Regions from separate parts of the Pseudoalteromonas sp. CF6-2 genome, predicted to be linked through region 2. Evidence: predicted binding sites of a transcription regulator. Region 2 holds the regulator's gene; each other region holds the start of a gene.
The links. The regulator sigma-54, encoded in region 2, starts transcription at its own class of promoters, with help from an activator protein. The targets are predictions, from matches to a motif close to GTTGGCACGNNNNTNGNNT.
Positions count from the first base shown of each region.

Region 1: the regulator sigma-54 is predicted to act here: its motif matches at 2,488-2,506, upstream of flgB (flagellar basal body rod protein FlgB).
Region 3: the regulator sigma-54 is predicted to act here: its motif matches at 2,814-2,832, upstream of L3Q70_RS03085 (DUF3192 domain-containing protein).
Region 4: the regulator sigma-54 is predicted to act here: its motif matches at 2,563-2,581, upstream of fliE (flagellar hook-basal body complex protein FliE).

Region 1 is NZ_CP091442.1:868,087-872,652, forward strand. It holds gene metH (methionine synthase) at 1-34, shown strand, start outside; gene L3Q70_RS04040 (hypothetical protein) at 286-810, opposite strand; gene flgN (flagellar export chaperone FlgN) at 901-1,329, opposite strand; gene flgM (flagellar biosynthesis anti-sigma factor FlgM) at 1,326-1,628, opposite strand; gene flgA (flagellar basal body P-ring formation chaperone FlgA) at 1,705-2,367, opposite strand; gene flgB (flagellar basal body rod protein FlgB) at 2,571-2,942, shown strand; gene flgC (flagellar basal body rod protein FlgC) at 2,945-3,361, shown strand; gene L3Q70_RS04070 (flagellar hook capping FlgD N-terminal domain-containing protein) at 3,366-4,022, shown strand; gene L3Q70_RS04075 (flagellar hook-basal body complex protein) at 4,040-4,566, shown strand, end outside.
Region 2 is NZ_CP091442.1:3,109,668-3,114,233, forward strand. It holds gene kdsC (3-deoxy-manno-octulosonate-8-phosphatase KdsC) at 1-280, shown strand, start outside; gene lptC (LPS export ABC transporter periplasmic protein LptC) at 277-831, shown strand; gene lptA (lipopolysaccharide transport periplasmic protein LptA) at 821-1,342, shown strand; gene lptB (LPS export ABC transporter ATP-binding protein) at 1,339-2,064, shown strand; gene L3Q70_RS14385 (RNA polymerase factor sigma-54) at 2,174-3,673, shown strand; gene hpf (ribosome hibernation promoting factor) at 3,700-3,987, shown strand; gene ptsN (PTS IIA-like nitrogen regulatory protein PtsN) at 3,991-4,443, shown strand; gene rapZ (RNase adapter RapZ) at 4,444-4,566, shown strand, end outside.
Region 3 is NZ_CP091442.1:648,313-652,878, forward strand. It holds gene L3Q70_RS03075 (response regulator) at 1-1,470, shown strand, start outside; gene L3Q70_RS03080 (diguanylate cyclase) at 1,439-2,362, shown strand; gene L3Q70_RS03085 (DUF3192 domain-containing protein) at 2,391-2,774, opposite strand; gene L3Q70_RS03090 (D-2-hydroxyacid dehydrogenase) at 2,932-3,876, opposite strand; gene zntR (Zn(2+)-responsive transcriptional regulator) at 3,962-4,375, shown strand; gene L3Q70_RS03100 (SO_0444 family Cu/Zn efflux transporter) at 4,359-4,566, shown strand, end outside.
Region 4 is NZ_CP091442.1:2,530,451-2,535,016, reverse strand. It holds gene L3Q70_RS11805 (ATP-binding protein) at 1-1,048, shown strand, start outside; gene L3Q70_RS11800 (sigma-54 dependent transcriptional regulator) at 1,045-2,451, shown strand; gene fliE (flagellar hook-basal body complex protein FliE) at 2,619-2,951, shown strand; gene fliF (flagellar basal-body MS-ring/collar protein FliF) at 2,972-4,566, shown strand, end outside.

The DNA of each region.
Region 1 (4,566 bases), 1.4 Mb from region 2:
GCTATCACCGAACTTAGGCTACGAGCCAGAATAGTAAACAGCCGAGTATGTAAATACTCGGCTTTTTTATTGTGCTTAGATTTGCATGATAAAGTCTTAATTTGAGGGAGTGGTGCTAGAAGCCGATACTCTAAAGCGATACTTAATTGCGAATAAGGCTAAGTACCTAACTTAAACTTTCGTACTTTAAATCTCGTACGATGCATCAGGTTAATTCTTCTAACGGATGGGGTTAAACTTTGTAAAGCTTTTCCGTAACTTCATCTCGTTTAATCACTTTCGTTGTTATGAGTTATCTCTACTCTCCATTGATTCAAGCCATAAATTCATTCTTTCTTGTTCATCACACACCGCTTTTTCAAGGTATTGCTCAGAACCATCGAGAAAATACTTGACGGTAACCTCATTTATTATCCAACGATTGTCTTCTTGATTAAACGAAATGTAGTAATCAAGAGGGACTCCGCTAGTATTGGTACCGCTTACTAATAAACACCCATCTTTATCATCAATTGACTCTTTAGTATCAATTATTTTGGTAATTTCTATGGGGAATTTTGCTAGAGGATCAACAAATGCTGTTTTATCAGTTATGGATCTTGCTTCCACTAAAGCCTCCCAGAGCTCTTTTTTTAGTAAAGTTTGCTCTCTAGGGGTGCCGTACAGGGATTTATATTTATTGAAGGAATCGAGCAAATCATTATTATGCAAAGTATTATTACTTGAACTGCAGCCAAATAAAAAAGTGCTTAATATGAAAAGTAAATATCTCATTAAACTTAGGTGCGAAAATATTAATTTAAACGTCATCTAATTCTAACCTATAAATCTAGGTTAGCTTTATTAAAATAGAAAGCACCACACCAATGAACTGATGTGATGCTAGGGGAGGCATAAAAATTAAAAAGGTGATTCAGGGTAAGCGGTTTTGCTTTGTGTGCCTGTTAGTCTGTGCAGTAACTGTTTTTGTCGGGCTAATAATAAACCTGAACGTTCGTTAAGTGCCTGACAATGCTTTGATTTAATGACTAACTGCTGCATTAATGTTTGTGTTGTTTGTTTGATTTCTTTTGGCAACTTTTCAACTAACATCATTAAGCCTTCTTTACCTTGTGCAAGCCCTAAACTTTGTAAATAGCTATCACGGCTTAGATGGTTTTTATCTAAAGACTGTAAAACAGCAGACATCTTGGCGTTGTGCTGTTGTAATGTTGTATCTCGTTCGCTTAGAAGCACATACTGTTGTTCAAGTGCACTAATGAGTGAATCAAGCTTGCGTACATCGTGTTGTAGGCTTTCAATAAACTGCTTAATGCTGTTTATGGTCATTTTTTATGAAACTCTAGTAGGGCATTAATTAATGTATCTTGGTCAAGCGACAGCTCACCATTAGCAATAGCGGCTTTTACTTTTGCTACTTTTTCAAGATCAACATCAGGCTTTGACGCTAAGTCTTCAAAGGTATTATCGATTGTTTTACTAAGCGAACTAATTTGTTCTGTGCTTGCTTGCTTGTTCGCCGCTGTGTGAGATTTTTTACTGATATCTTGACTGCCCGCATCAATAAAGTTGTTCACTTTTGCAGCTTGCTCAACATGACTACTGCTACCTTTGTTGTTTATGTTCATTATCAATCCCCAATTAATTTTCTACTAATTTTGTAAAGCGACCCAATTTATCGATTTCTTAAATTTATTTTTAAATTTATAAAAGTGTTGCTTTCACAACCCCTTTATCAATCACTTGGCCTTCAACAATTTTACCAGAACTGAGGTTTTTTACTTTGATCATTTGGCCTTTAATCCCTTCCTCAAGTGCAATTGCTTTTACACTTGCAGTAAAGGAGCTTGTGCTGATGAGAAGTTTTATATGCTGCTCTTTATTGACTAGGTAGTTGTTTTCGAGCTGTCTGCGAGTGACTAAATCGCCTTGCTTGATGTTTCTTTTAACTGTCATTCCAATCAATTCATTTGTGCTCGTTTCCATACCGTAAACGTGTTTTGCAATATTAATCGAATCATAGTTTAGTAACTCATTACTTAACACTTCGCCGCGTTGTAAGTCGCGTTTAGCAACGACTAAATTGAGCCACAGATCCACTTTTGCGGTGGCTCTAAATTGCCAAATAGGATCTGCACAGCTGACGGTCAGACGAATTCTGCCTGCGGGAATGGAATTGGGTTTTACTCTGTTTATTGATAACTGATCACAGCTAAGCTCTTTTGCTGCAGCTGGTATGTATAACGCAATTTTTTTTTGCTGACTTTGCTTGTTTATGCTGCCCAAGTAATGAGTTATTTCGTTATTTATATACCGTTTAATCTCTTTTTGAAAATTGCTTGCTAAGACATTGGCTGAAAATAACAAGGAAATAATTCCAAAAAAGAGGAAAAAAGCACCATTCCGTATCGGAAGTATTGCTTCCGCTTTGGCGTGCCTTAGATTGAATTTATTACAGTAACTCATTGAAAAATATGTCTTATAAAATTTGGCACAAAGGTTGTTAATAGCCTTATACCGAATTCAAAATGTGCAAACGAGCATACAAGACGTAGTCAGTTGAGGCAACAATGGCATTATTTGATAAAGCGTTAGGCGTACACCCATTTGCTATGCAGTTGAGAATAGACAGAGCTGAGGTGATCGCAAGTAACCTAGCAAATGTTGATACCCCAAATTTTAAAGCCAGAGATGTGGATTACCAGCAAATTTTGGGCGATGTCGCAGCGAGTATGGAGCATAACAATGATGTGGGCTTTGCGGGAATCACTGCCAATGAGCTGATGTATCGTGTGCCGTATCAAGCATCCAGTGACGGTAATACCGTAGAGCTCAATGTCGAGCAGGCAAAATTCTCTAACAACAGTATGGATTTTCAGACCAGTATGACCTTTCTAAACATGAAAATCAGTGGCCTGCATAAAGTAATCAAAGGAAATTAATAATGTCTTTTAATTCTATTTATGACATTAGCGGCAGTGCAATGCGTGCTCAAGTGATGCGCTTAGATACCATTGCTTCTAACCTTGCTAATGCTGACACAGCGGCGTCTACCGAAGAGGGCGCATATAAGGCGCTTAAACCGGTTTTTTCTGCCATGTATAAAGACTCTTTTGATCAGCAAAATGTTGCGGCTGCTGTTAATACCATGGGTGTGACAGAGTCTAATCGTACTGTTGAGCAACGTTATGAGCCTAACAACCCACTTGCCAATGATGATGGCTATGTCTTCTATTCAAACGTCAATGTACTTGAAGAAATGGCAGACATGATGTCAGCAAGTCGTAGTTATCAAACATCCGTTGATGTTATGTCGCGTGTTAACAGCATGCAGCAAAGCATTCTTAAATTAGGACAGTAGCACCATGGATATCGCAAATACCACACAAAGCAATAATAATGCTGCCAATGTAAGCTCAAGTATTTCAGGGAATGTTAACTCGGCAGAAGAAATGTCGACCATGTTTTTAGAGTTGCTAGTGGCACAGATCAGCAATCAGAACCCGTTACAACCTATGGACGGAACCGAATATGTTAGCCAACTAGCTGAATTCTCAAATGTTGAATCATTACAAAGTATAAAAAATAACACCAGTGCGAGTTTAGATAACAGTAGCAGCATGTTAGTCCTTGAAGCGACCAACTTAGTTGGTGAAACAGTGACAGTGCCAGCGGACGTGGTGGCTTTAGAAAAAGAGGGCAAAGTGTCGGGGTTAGTTAACTTATCAACACCTGCTGATTCAGTCACTGTGCAACTTTATGACAGTAATGGCCAGTTAGTTGAAGAAAAACAGTTGGCATACAGTGGTGTGGGTTCTTTGAATTTCGAATTTGATGAACAAGATGCGGGTGGCTATTCGATTAATGCTTTTTCGACTACCAATGGTGTTTCACAACGCCTAACACCTTGGCTAAATGGTGAAGTAGAACGCGTCTCTGTGGGTAGCAGCAGCGACGATATTTTATTGCAAGTTGATGGCTTAGGTAATTTTGCCTTAACCGATATTAATCAAGTTGCTTAGACTGAAGAGGAATAATTATGTCTATGTTTAATATAGGTTTAAGCGGCCTTAAAAGCACTCAAACAGGGTTAGAAGTAACAAGTAATAATATCGCTAACTCATCAACTTCTGGTTATAAAACAGGTAATACAGAATTTGCCGCGGTTTACAATGGTGGTAGCCGTGGCGGTGTACGTGTTTCAGATATCAAAGAAGACTTTGTAACCGGTGGTGATATTGTTAGAACAGGTAACGCACTTGATATTGCAATTGATGGTCAAGGTTTCTTTGCTATCTCTGAAGGTAACCGTATTGCTTATACGCAAGCAGGGCAATTTACCCTAGATAACGAGCTTAATATTGTTAATGCAAATGGGGCAAAGCTGCAAGGTTATGGCGTGAGTGATGCTGATGCGGCTGGCGAAGCTGAGATCATCCCAGGTGTGTTAACGGATCTTAAAGTACAAGGCGCGAACATCCCAGCTGTCGCAACTGATGCAATCGATTTTCATGGCAACTTAAGCTCTGCCAGCGACATTATTTCTTATCCTGTAGCACCGAATAA
Region 2 (4,566 bases):
TCAAGGTCAAGAAAACAAGCTTATTGCGTATCAAGAATTAAAAGACAAACTGACTTTGAGCGATGAGCAAATAGCCTATATCGGTGATGATGGCCCTGATTTACCTGTCATGGAAAAAGTAGGCTTTGCGGTTGCTGTAAACGATGCTCACCCACTTATAAAAAGACTCGCTCATTACACCACCATGTTACCCGGAGGGTTTGGCGCTGTGCGAGAGCTTACAGATTTATTAATGCTGGAAAACGCGAAAGCGTTAACAACTGATGGAACCAGCGCATGAATATAGCCCGTATTTTACTGAGTATTGTTTTTGTTTGTTGCATGATCTGGTTATGGTATCCGTACTTTAGCCAACCAACAGGCGCAATAAACAGTGAAGACGAGATAATCGCAACACCGGATTACACCGCCATTGCGCTAAAGCAAACGGCGTATGATGAGCAAGGTAACATCAGCCATAAAGTCGCTGCGGCTAAAATGGAGCTATACCAGCAATTAGGGTTTACTTTTTTTGAACAGCCTATTTTTACCATTTATGGGGATCAACAGGTTTGGCAGGTGAAAGCAAAAGAGGCTACCTTGTACGAAAACGATCAACTTATTTTTGAAGGTGACGTTGTTGCAAAAAATCTAACTCATAATGGCATGATTGAAGATATCAACGCAGAAAATATCAATGTTGATATTGAAAAAATGACTATGTACTCAAAACAACCTGTTACATTAACAGGCCCAAACTTAAAGATTACCGGTAAAGGTTTAAAAGCTGATTTAAAAGCCGAAATCGTCGAGTTAACTAACCATACACGAACCATATACTATGACCAATAAACTTAAAAAATTACTTCTAATCCCAAGCTTATTGATTGCGTTTTCAAGCGCTGCTGCAGACCAAGCGGGTACTCCTATCAGCATTAGCTCAGATCGCCAAGTAGGTCAGTTAAAAAATGGAGTCGGGATTTTTGAAGAAAATGTAGAAATAACCCATGGTAATCGTCGTATTACCGCAGATCGCCTAGAAGCACATGCTGGTGAGGTTGATGGTACTGTTTCACTTATCATTGCCACAGGTAAGCCAGCCTACTTTGAAGAAAAACAAGAAGATGGCACGGTTATGAGCGCCAGTGCAGACGAAGTACGTTACGATGTAGCAAAGCGTTTACTCACTTTAGTTGGCGATGCACAAGTGACACAAGCAGGGCAAAAAGTCAGTGCAAAAAGTATAACTTATGACATGGAACAACAACTCATTAGTGCTGAAAAAGACGAAAATTCAACGGATCGTGTGCATACAATCTTAGTGCCTGTTGATAATAAAAAAGATGATAAAGGCCAGCCATGAGTACATTAAAAGCAGAGCTGTTAGCAAAGAGCTATAAAGGCCGCCAAGTTGTCAAAAATGTGGGACTAGAAGTCGAAGCTGGCAGTATTGTTGGCCTACTAGGCCCTAATGGTGCAGGTAAAACCACCACCTTCTACATGATTGTTGGGCTAGTGCCAAGCGACAAAGGTAAAATTAGTATTGATGACAACGACATCACTTTATTACCCATGCACAATCGCGCTCGATTAGGTATTGGCTATTTACCCCAAGAATCATCCATTTTTAGAAAGTTGACGGTCTACCAAAATCTGATGGCGATTCTTGAAACACGTAAAGATCTTAAAAAACAGCAACGAGAAGAAACACTCAATAACCTGCTTGATGAATTTAGTATTCAGCACATTCGAGATAGCCAAGGTATGGCGCTATCAGGAGGCGAGCGTCGCCGTGTTGAAATCGCGCGAGCATTAGCCGCAGATCCAAAATTTATTCTGCTAGATGAGCCTTTTGCTGGTGTTGATCCAATTTCAGTGTTAGATATAAAGAAAATTATAGAGCATTTGAAAAACCGTGGTATCGGTGTACTAATAACTGACCATAATGTTCGAGAAACCCTTGATGTTTGTGAAAAAGCCTACATTGTTTCTCATGGGGAGCTAATTGCATCAGGCACGCCTGAACACGTATTAGCAGACCAAACCGTACGCGATGTTTATCTAGGCGAGCAATTCAGGTTGTAACCAATACACCACCGACTAGAGCATCTGCTAGACTTACAATAATGACAACATATTGATATTGACTCAAATTAGTATCAATAAATGATTTAAAAAGGATTGTTAGGGATACATGAGGCAATCATTACAGCTGCGCATGGGCCAGCAACTTACAATGACTCCACAACTGCAACAAGCCATTCGCTTATTGCAACTTAGTACATTGGATCTCCAGCAAGAAATACAAGAAGCGCTTGATAGTAATCCTCTACTTGAAGTGGAAGAAGCGGATTACAGTGAAGACGTAATCGGTAAAAACGAACAAAAATCTGACTCTGATGATTCACAAGTCACTGCTACGGCAGAAGAAGCACCAAGTGAGTACGAGCAAGAAAGCAGTGATGCACTCAATAAAGATACCGTTAGTGACGACCTAGCAATGGACGTCACGTGGGATGAGTACATGAGTGCAGCTCCTTCAACCTCTTCAGGGCCAATGCCAGAAGATGAGTCTATTTATCAAGGTGCGTCAACCGAAACTCTCCACGAATATCTGATGTGGCAACTACAGTTGACCCCATTTAGTCCAACTGATGAAGCAATTGCTGTTGCTATAGTCGAAGCTATTGATGACTCAGGTATTTTAACCGTCAGTTGTGAGGATATTGTTGAAAGCTTTAATCAAAACGATGATGAAGAAGAAGAAATAGAACTTGATGAAGTCGAAGCGGTCCTAAAAAGAATACAGCTATTTGATCCTGTCGGCATTGGTGCTCGCAGTTTACAAGAGTGCCTATGTATTCAACTTCGTCAATTCGATGCAGATACACCTTATTTGGCTGAAACTAAAATGGTTTTATCTGAGCACATCGAATTATTAGCAAGTCGCGACTATCGTACTTTGATGAAAAAGACTAAGCTTAAAGAAAACGAGCTAAAAGAAGTCATGACGCTTATCCATAGCTTGAACCCTAAGCCCGCGGATAGCATCGTACGTGAAGAGTCTGAATACGTCATACCCGACGTATCAGTAAAAAAAGTAAAAGGTCGTTGGGTCGTTGAGCTTAACCCTGACTGTATGCCAAAGATCAGAGTGAATAGCCAATATGCGGCTATGTCACGCTCTGTAAAATCAAGCAGCGACAGTCAGTTTATTCGCTCTCATCTGCAAGAAGCTAAGTGGTTTATTAAAAGCTTAGAGAGCCGGAATGATACTTTATTAAAAGTAACGAACTGTATTGTTCAACAACAACAGGCTTTCTTTGAACACGGCCCTGAGGCGATGAAACCGATGGTGCTAAATGATGTCGCTGAAATGGTCGAAATGCATGAATCGACGATTTCACGGGTTACAACGCAAAAATATATGCATACCCCAAGGGGTATTTTTGAGTTGAAATATTTCTTCTCAAGCCACGTCAGCACAGAAAATGGTGGCGAGTGTTCATCAACGGCAATACGCGCTTTAATCAAAAAGCTTATTGCCGCAGAAAACTCAGCGAAGCCATTGAGTGATAGTAAGATTGCAGATATATTGGCTGAGCAAGGAATTAAAGTAGCTAGACGTACAATTGCAAAATACCGAGAGTCTCTAGCAATACCGCCGTCTAATCAGCGTAAAAGCTTGATTTAGACGTTTTACATAGAAGGAAAATGCTTATGCAACTAAACCTAACTGGTCGTCATGTAGAAATCACAGATTCATTAAAAGACTATGTAAACACCAAGTTTGCGAAACTAGAAAGGCATTTTGATCATATTAATAATGTTCATGTCATTTTAGACGTAGAAAAATTAAGTCAAAAAGCAGAAGCAACTTTACATGTAAACGGAGGCGAACTGTTTGCCTCTACAGAGCATCAAGATATGTACGCGGCCATCGACTCGCTAATTGATAAGCTTGATCGCCAAGTAATTAAACACAAAGAGAAATTAGCTCGACACTAAATTATGAAACTTAGTTCACTTACTAGCCAGGACTGCAGCAAAGCTGCGGTCCTTTTTAATAGCAAAAAAAGAATTCTCGAATTTATCAGCGAACTCGCTCATGAGCAGCTTCCTCATCTATCGCAGCAAGATATTCTTAATGCTTTACTCAATCGAGAAAAATTGGGGAGCACAGGAATTGGTAGAGGTATTGCTATTCCGCATGGTCGTATGTCAGGTGCTGATAAACCGCATGCGTTTATTATAGTGAGCGAATCTCCAATTAACTTTGATGCAATTGACAACCGCCCTGTTGATATTTTTGTTGCACTCATCGTACCTGATGGAGACTGCCAACTTCATTTAAAGACCTTATCAACAATTGCTGATAGACTAAAAGACAAAGAATTTTGTAAACAGTTACGCAGCGCTAAAACCGATCAGGAACTGTTTCAAGTTATTGCATCAGAGGCATAAATGGAATTAATTATTATCAGTGGCCGTTCTGGCTCAGGTAAATCAGTCGCTTTACGAGTCCTTGAGGATCTTGGTTATTATTGCGTTGATAATATTCCTGTAAACCTATTACCTTCGCTAGTG
Region 3 (4,566 bases), 1.2 Mb from region 2:
TTAGCTAAAAGTCGTTTTATTGCGAATTTAAGTCATGAAATACGTACGCCCCTTAATGCAGTGTTAGGTTTAATAGATGTAATCGCTTTACAAGGTTTATCGCCAGAGCAGCGAGGCTACGCATCGCAAGCTAAGTCGGCAGCAAATAGTTTGTTGTCACTACTTAATCGTATGCTTGATTTTGCTCGTGTTGAAAGTGCGCAAGTGCAATTAAACAAGGCACCATTTAGCGTGGCTGACTTAATTGATTACTGTGAAGGGATTGCAACGCCTCTTTGCAGTAAAAAAGGTTTAGAGTTTAGCGTCGAATTTGATGACACCATTAATGCAAATTTATTGGGTGATCAAATTTGTTTACAGCAAGTGCTCGCAAACTTATTAACCAATGCGGCTAAATTTACAGAACATGGCAGTGTAAAACTGAGTCTTACTTTAGTTGAACAGTCCGATGAGCAGCAACTTATTTGCTTTGTAGTTAAGGATACGGGGATTGGTATTAGCGACGCTGATCAAAGTCGATTATTTGATGCTTTTACGCAAGGAGACGAGTCGCTTACTCGTTCTCATCAAGGTGTAGGACTTGGTCTAGCAATTGTTAAATATGAAGTCGCATTGATGGGGGGGGAAGTTAAACTCACAAGTGAAAAGGGGAAAGGCAGTGAATTTAGCTTTTGTTTACAGCTTGATAAAACCACACAGACCGCCAAAAAAAACAGCCCGTTACTCCCATCAAGTACAGATTTATCAGGTCTATTAGTGCTTGCAGTGGATGATAATCCACTTAATTTAAGTATTATTAAAAGTATTCTGAAGCAGGCTAACATTACTGTTATTTGTGCTGATAGTGGTGCAAAAGCAATTGAGTTATCAGCAAGCTTAACCCCAGATCTGATTTTTATGGATATTCAAATGCCAGAGATGGATGGCTGTCAGGCGACACGAATTATTAGGCAATCATTCACAAAAGAGCAGATGCCTATTTATGCTTTAACCGCTCATAGCGAAGCTGCTGATATTGAACAATCTGTCGCTGCAGGTATGAATAAGCATTTAACAAAGCCAATTGTTGCAAATAAGCTCTTTTTAGCAATGAGTGAACTTGATAAACCAATTGAACCATTTTTTGATCATTCTTTTGTTTTAACTCAGTTTGCAAATGATAGTGATTTGGTATTAACTATGTTGTCAAAGTTTGCCACTATGGCCGCACAGCAATTATTAGAAATTTCTACCTTAAGTACTACTGAAGAACTGGTTAGAGTTGTGCATAATGTCAAAGGGTCTGCTGGTAATTTAGGTTTTAAGCGATTGTCAGCATGTGCTAAACAGTGTGAGGCTGAACTTAAAACGCAAGGCAAGCTTCCTGAGCTATTAAACGATGAGCTGCAGCAACACATAAAGCAAGTTATTGCATTTATCATCGAACAAGGATCTACAAATGTTGAAAAAAGCCAAGGTACTGATTGTTGATGACGATCCGTTAAATCGCTTGGTCTTAGAAAAAACATTGCGACAAGATTACGATGTTTTTTGTGTTGAAAGTGGTGAAAAAGCACTTACATTTTTAAAAACACAACCCGTTGATTTATTAATCTTAGATATTGTTATGCCGGGTATCGATGGCTATGAAGTGCTGGCACAAATAAAAGAAAATACAACAACAAATATGTTGCCTGTTATTTTTATATCCGCAAATACCAGCCATGATGATGAGGCCAAGGGCCTTGAATTAGGGGCAATGGATTATATAACTAAGCCCTTTAGCGCTGCGATTGTTCGTGCCCGTGTTCGCAATCAGTTAATGATCAAACAAAAAAATGATCTACTCGAAATGTTGGCATCGATTGATGGCTTAACTGAAATTCCTAATAGACGTTATCTTGATGAAAACTTATCTAGGGAATGGCGGCGCTCAAGACGAGATCATACCCCTTTGTCGGTTTTATTGATGGATGTTGATCATTTCAAGCGTTACAACGACTGTTACGGTCATCGTGCGGGTGATGATTGCCTTAAAAAAATAGCACATGCACTTGTTGGCTCATGCGAGCGAGGGAGTGATTTTGTTGCCCGTTACGGCGGGGAAGAATTCGCAGCTGTGTTGCCCAGCACTCCTGCTAAAGAGGCGGTTGCTTTCGCTAATAAGTTACGCAATGCAGTTAATAAGTTAAATATTCCGCATAAGGCCTCTTTAAATTCAGAGTATGTAACAATTAGTATTGGTATTGCCACCACAGAGTCAGGGCAAGTTTATGCTGAGCAAACATTACTGGAAGAAGCCGATTTAGGATTATACCAAGCTAAAGAGGCAGGGCGCGACCAAGTGGTATCGCGATTAGTATCTGCGACATTGCAGGAGTAGGTTATTTGTCTACCCCTGCATAAAGTAATTAGCCATTACTGAGTGATTTATAAATAGTGTCGCCCACACCAATTAATTTATCGTTTTTAAAGACCAAAGGGGTGCACTCATCTTTGGTCGTTTTGCTGTCTGAGTGGATGCTATGAGTGGCATAAAAGAGTACTTGGTATACGCCGTCATCCTGTTTTAGTAACTCTGTAAAGTTAGGTGTGCTTAGTTTATTGAGTACCGTTTGGTAAGGCGTATCAAGTGCTAAGTTTGCAATGACTTCACGATTATTTTTGTGGTGTTTTTGCCAGCTTGTTGACGAGTCGCCTGCCCAGTGAGTTTCGGCTTCACCGTCTGACACGGCAATGACACAACCGGTTAAAAAAGGTGCAGTTAGCGCGGCAATAAGAAGTGCTTTTTTCATTGTTATATCCCTTGTTTTATCGTTTCGTTTTTTCATATATAGCAATCCATTTGCCAACATTTTATTTCTTTTATAATCAAAGTTTTAGCTTGTTGTTGCGAGCTAGCTAAGTAATGTGGAACTCATTACTTAGCTTATTTGGCTAAAAAATTGTTTTTTAGACCAGTCTATTTCGTGCCTCACCTTGGCTGAAGGCGTTGATGTTAAGTGCTATTTCAGCCACAAGTCGAGCAATTGATTCTTGACTCGCCCAAGCGATATGAGGTGTTAGTAATAAGTTATCACCTTGATATATGGCAAGTGGATTATTTTCTTCTGCTGGCTCTTTGCTCAACACATCCACACCGGCACCCGCAATCACATTATTAGCAAGGGCATTGGCTAAGTCAGCTTCATTGATAATTCCCCCTCGTGCTGTATTTATTAGGATTGCTGTTGATTTCATCATATTAAGCTCTTTAGCCGCTATTTGGTTGCGAGTTTCATCAGTCAGTGGGCAATGAATACTGATAATATCCGCTGTTTTAATCGCCTCTTCAAAGCTAACACGTCCTTCGCGAGGAGCATGCCCTTTACGTTCACTTATTATTACATTAACACCAAAAGCACGGCCTACATCAGCAACCGCTTTACCAAGTGAACCATAACCAATAATCGCAAGTGTTTTGCCTGACATATCATTAAAACGGTAATCTAAACGACAGAACATCGGGCTTTGTTGCCATTTTCCAGATTGGCAATCTTGAATATAACGGTGGGTATTACCCAGTAAGTTAGTGATGAGTGCGAATGTATGCTGTACCACAGAAGGGGTGGAGTAGCCTGCCACATTGGTGACGGCAATATTGTGCGTTTTGGCTGCATCTAAATCAATGTTGTTGGTGCCTGTTGCTGCAACACAAATTAGTTTTAGGTTGCTAAGCTGCGACATCGCTTTTTGATCAATAACGACTTTATTAGTAATGATAATATCGGCATCCTGACAACGAGAAACAACATCTTGTGGGTCTGTTAAATCATAGCAAGAGAGTGTTCCCAAGTTTGCTAATGAATCTAATGAGGTATCTGCTAATGTGGCGGTATCAAGGATGGTAATATTCATGTGCTTTCCTTTTTTAATTTAATGCTTGACCTTAGGGTGTACTCCAAGGTTTATAGTACGTATAAGCTTTTAAATGGAGACGGTGATGAAAATAGGTGAATTTGCCCGCAAGTTGGGAGTTTCAACAGATACATTAAGGTACTACGAAAAACATGGTTTGTTAACGCCTAGTTCGCGCTCACAGTCAGGGTACCGTATTTATACCGATACAGACATTAAACAGATGTCGTTTATCTTACGCGCTAAAAACGTGGGGTTTAGCTTGTCTGAAATTAAAGAGTTGCTGCAAATAAAAATTCATAAAGATCAGCATTCGTGCCATGAAGTTAAAGAAATGACTCTACAAAAACGTGATTTAGTCGCTCAACGTATTGAGGAATTAACACGGTTTTATGATTCATTATCGCTATTAGCAAAGAAGTGTTGCGGCGGCGAAGAGCCTGCTGAAAATTGCTCTATATTAACGACATTGGAGGATATAGATGGACTTACTCACTAATTTTTGGCAGTTATTTTTACTGTCTGCCCCTTGGTTGATGTTGGGGTTATTAATAGCAGGACTATTAAATGTTTACTTGCCTACGGACTTTTTGCATCGTCATCTTGGTAAAGAGGGACTTTGGACCACAATTAAAGCTGCTCTTATTGGTGCCCCAATGCCATTGTGCTCATGTGGTGTGATCCCTGCCG
Region 4 (4,566 bases), 580 kb from region 2:
GCAAGAAGAGTATGTGGGGGAATTAAGTGAGCTTCGCCAGCAAGCGAGTTGGCTTAGTCATTTGGTTGATACTATGCCTGCAGGTGTGGTGGTGCTAGATGGGCGCGGCATGATTGCAAAAGCAAATCAAATCGCGATAGACATGCTGGGTGAGCCATTAGAAGGTGAAAAGTGGTTTAGCGTTATTCAGCGCTCGTTTCGCCCTAAGCAAGATGATGGTCATGAGGTGTCATTAAAAGATGGTCGTTTAATCAAGCTCGATATTACAGCCCTAGCCCCTGAGCCTGGGCAACTCATCCTAATGACAGATTTGACCGAAACGCGCAGGTTGCAAAAGCGTGTAGCGCATATGCAACGTTTAAGTGCCCTTGGCAAAATGGTTGCTTCTCTTGCTCATCAAGTCAGGACGCCGCTTTCAGCAGCTATGCTATATGCTGCAAACTTAGGCTCGAAGCGATTACCTGAAGCATCGCGTGGTAATTTCCATACTAAGTTAATGTCGCGTTTAAAAGATTTAGAAACCCAAGTGAATGACATGCTTTTATTTGCTAAAAGCGGTGAGCAGCAAGTTGTTGAAAGTGTCTCGATGCAACAGCTTTTAAGTGAAGTTAAAGCGGGTGCCGATGCAATGGTTGCCCAAAATCACAGCGAGCTTGTCGTTAGTTTACCTGAGCCAGATATCGAAATTGTCGGTAATAAAACCGCACTGGCAAGTGCCGTTCAAAACCTTATTCATAATAGTATTCAAATAATTGGCAGTCAGGCACGTGTTGAGCTGAGTGCTGAGCGAGATGACAAAGATGAAAATTGCGTGCGCATAAGTGTCAGCGACAATGGCCCAGGTATTGATACTCGTTTAGCAGATAAATTATTTGAACCGTTTTTTACCACTAAAAGCCAAGGTACAGGGCTTGGACTGGCTGTAGTCAGCTCAGTCGCCAATGCCCATCAAGGGCGGGTTGAAGTATATAACAACGCACATGGTGGTGCCTGTTTTAGTTTGATCTTGCCTATTAGTGCAGAACCTATGTTAGCGGAGGCAAAATGAGTACTCATCCTATTTTAGTCGTTGAAGATGACGCAGGCCTACGAGAAGCGCTGATTGATACACTAGAAATGTCAGGTATTGATTGTATTGCTGCCGATAGTGCCGAGCAGGCGATGGTCTTGTTAAAACAAAATACCTATGCATTGGTAGTCAGTGATGTGCAAATGGGCACTATGAGTGGTCTCGACTTATTGCGCAGCATTAAATTGAATTACCCAGAGTTGCCCGTTTTGATGATGACAGCGTATGCCACCATTGATGATGCGGTTGAAGCAATGCGCCTTGGTGCTATTGACTATATGGCCAAGCCGTTTGCGCCAGAAGTGCTCCTTAATATGGTCAGTCGTTATTTACCAGAGAAAGAAAAAGAGACCGAAGGCCCGATTGTCGCAGATCCATCAAGCATAAAGCTACTTGAGCTGGCCAGTAAAGTGGCTCGCTCTGACGCCAGTGTTATGGTGCTTGGCCCAAGTGGGTCAGGTAAAGAAGTCTTAGCGCGTTATATTCACGATAAATCAAGCCGTGCTGACGCGCCTTTTGTTGCAATTAACTGCGCAGCCATCCCCGAAAACATGCTTGAGGCAACATTATTTGGTTACGAAAAAGGTGCTTTTACAGGCGCTATTCAAGCTTGCCCAGGTAAATTTGAACAGGCGCAAGGCGGCACTATTTTACTTGATGAAATCACTGAGATGGACTTAGGGCTGCAAGCAAAATTACTGCGTGTATTACAAGAGCGTGAAGTGGAGCGACTGGGTAGCCGTAAAACGATTGAACTTGATGTTCGTGTTTTGGCAACCAGCAACCGTGATCTAAAAGACGCTGTTAGTAACAATTTATTCAGAGAAGACTTATACTATCGTTTAAATGTATTCCCACTGATGTGGCGGCCACTTGCTGAGCGTCCAGGTGACATTATTATTCTGGCTGAGCATTTGATTGAACGACACTGCTTGAAAAGCAAAGAGCCAATTGCACTGATTACAGAAGGCGCAAAGCAGAAGTTACTAGCGCATGCGTGGCCTGGTAACGTACGTGAGCTTGATAATGTCATTCAACGGGCACTCATTTTATGTGATGGCAACAGTATTCATGAGAATGATATTTTCATCGAAGAGTTGTTATCACCAAGTTCAGAGCCAACCCAATCGGCTCCATCACATAATGCCCCGATTTACCAAGAGCAGCCTGTAGAGCCTCAGCTTGCGAGTATTCCTCAAGTGAACGAGCAAGGTAATTATAAAGACGAACTCAAAGATAAAGAGCATCGTATTATCTTAGAGACGCTAGCTAAATGCCAAGGCAAACGCAAAGAGGTTGCTGAGACTTTAGGAATTAGTCCTCGTACACTTAGGTATAAGTTGGCGCAAATGCGTGACCTTGGGATCGCATTACCAGCCTAATCCATATTTTTTCTTACACAAACAAGCTCACATTATCGTGAGCTTGTTTGCTGTCAAAACTCTGACAACAACAAATTAAATAATAACCAATTGTTTTTATTGGTTTTTATTTGTGGCACGCTTTGTGCATTTTACTTATTAAGTGAACTGCATCGTCAGAGAGTATTATGAAAATTCAAAACAGCGCATTATTTCAAGAAATGCAATCTATGGCTCTAGAAGCGGGCCGTAGCCAGTCAGTTAATAACTTACCAACACAAGCTCAGCCGACTTCATCAGCACAGTTTGGTGATTTACTTAGTAATGCGCTTGATAACGTTAATGGCCTACAACAAGACGCTAAGCAAAAAGTCACCGCATTAGAGATGGGAGATCGCAGTGTTTCTTTGGCAGAAGTGATGATAGCTTCGCAAAAGTCTTCAGTGGCTTTTGAGGCGACGGTACAAGTAAGAAACAAACTTGTTGAAGCATATAAAGACATTATGAACATGCCTGTTTAACTAGGTAGTGGAGAATTATTGTGGCGCAATCTAATCAATCAACTGATCTAGCCTTAGCAGGTGGTGGAGTCGATTCACCTGATACTGAGGAACAACAAGAGCAAAAGTCTGGATACTTAAGTGCCCTGAACGGTGTGGATGTACTTCGTCAGGTTACGTTAGTTATTGCATTGGCTATCTGTTTGGCAATCGCTATTTTTATCATTATTTGGGCTCGTCAGCCTGATATGCGACCGCTTGGTAAAATGCCAACGGAAGAGCTTATTCAAACTCTCGACTTTTTAGATGCTCAAAAGATTGATTATGAATTAGATGGTAATGTCATTTCGGTTGAAGAAGGCGAATACCAAAATATTAAGCTATTGATGGCTCGTGAAGGCCTTGAGCAAGCGCCAAGCTCAGGTACTGATATCATCATGCAAGATATGGGATTTGGTGTAAGCCAACGCCTTGAACGAGAACGTTTAAAACATGGCCGTGAGCAGCAGCTTGCGCGCACCATTGAAGAGCTAAAAAATGTAACTCGCGCCAAAGTACTTTTAGCTATTCCAAAAGAAAACGTATTTGCTCGTCGTGAAAAACAGCCTTCTGCTACGGTGGTGCTAACGCTTAAGCGTGGCCGCACACTTGATGGTGAAGAAGTTGACTCAGTGGTTGATATTATTGCGTCAGCTGTACAAGGGCTGTCACCTGAGCGCGTTACAGTTACCGATCAAAATGGCCGTTTACTTAACTCAGGCTCACAAAATTCACTGGCAGCTCGCTCACGTAAAGAGTATGAAATTGAGCGCAAACGTGAAGAAGAATATCTTAATAAAATCGATAGTATCCTTATCCCTGTCGTGGGGTTAGGCAACTACACAGCGCAAGTAGATTTGAATATGGACTTTAGTGCCGTTGAAGAAACTCAAAAGCGCTTTAACCCAGATTTACCTGCCGTGCGCAGTGAAACAACGTTTGAAGAAAATAACATTGGTGGTTTAGCGGTTGGTATTCCTGGTGCCTTAACAAACCAGCCGCCTGTTAACTCTGATATCCCTGAGGTAGCGGGTCAAGGTGCTGCTGGCACAGCAACTAACCCAAGTCGCTCTCACAAAGAAGCAACCCGTAATTATGAGTTAGATACAACGATTTCACATAAACGTCAGCAAACAGGGGTTATCCGTCGTATTAGTGTATCTGTTGCCGTTGACTACGTGCCTCAAGTCGGTGAAAACGGTGAAACAACAATGGTACCGCGCTCGGTTGAGGCATTGTCAAATATCCGTCGCTTATTACAAGGTGGTGTTGGCTTTGATATGCAGCGTGGTGATGCGCTAGAAGTTGTAACCGTGCCTTTTGTTCGCCAAGACACAGGAGAAGCAATCGAAATACCACTGTGGGAACAAGAGTGGTTCATGAAAATGCTACGTTTAGCGCTGGGCGCCTTGGTAATCATTGTACTAATAATTGCTGTTGTTAAACCGATGCTGAAACGCTTAATTTACCCAGATGATACACTGGAAGAATATGATGAAGATGCGCTAAGCTCAGGTATAGATATTGGTGATAGTACGCTAGATATGCTAAATAAAGACTTTGACTCGGCTGCTGTAGGATTCTCAAGTGATGGTAC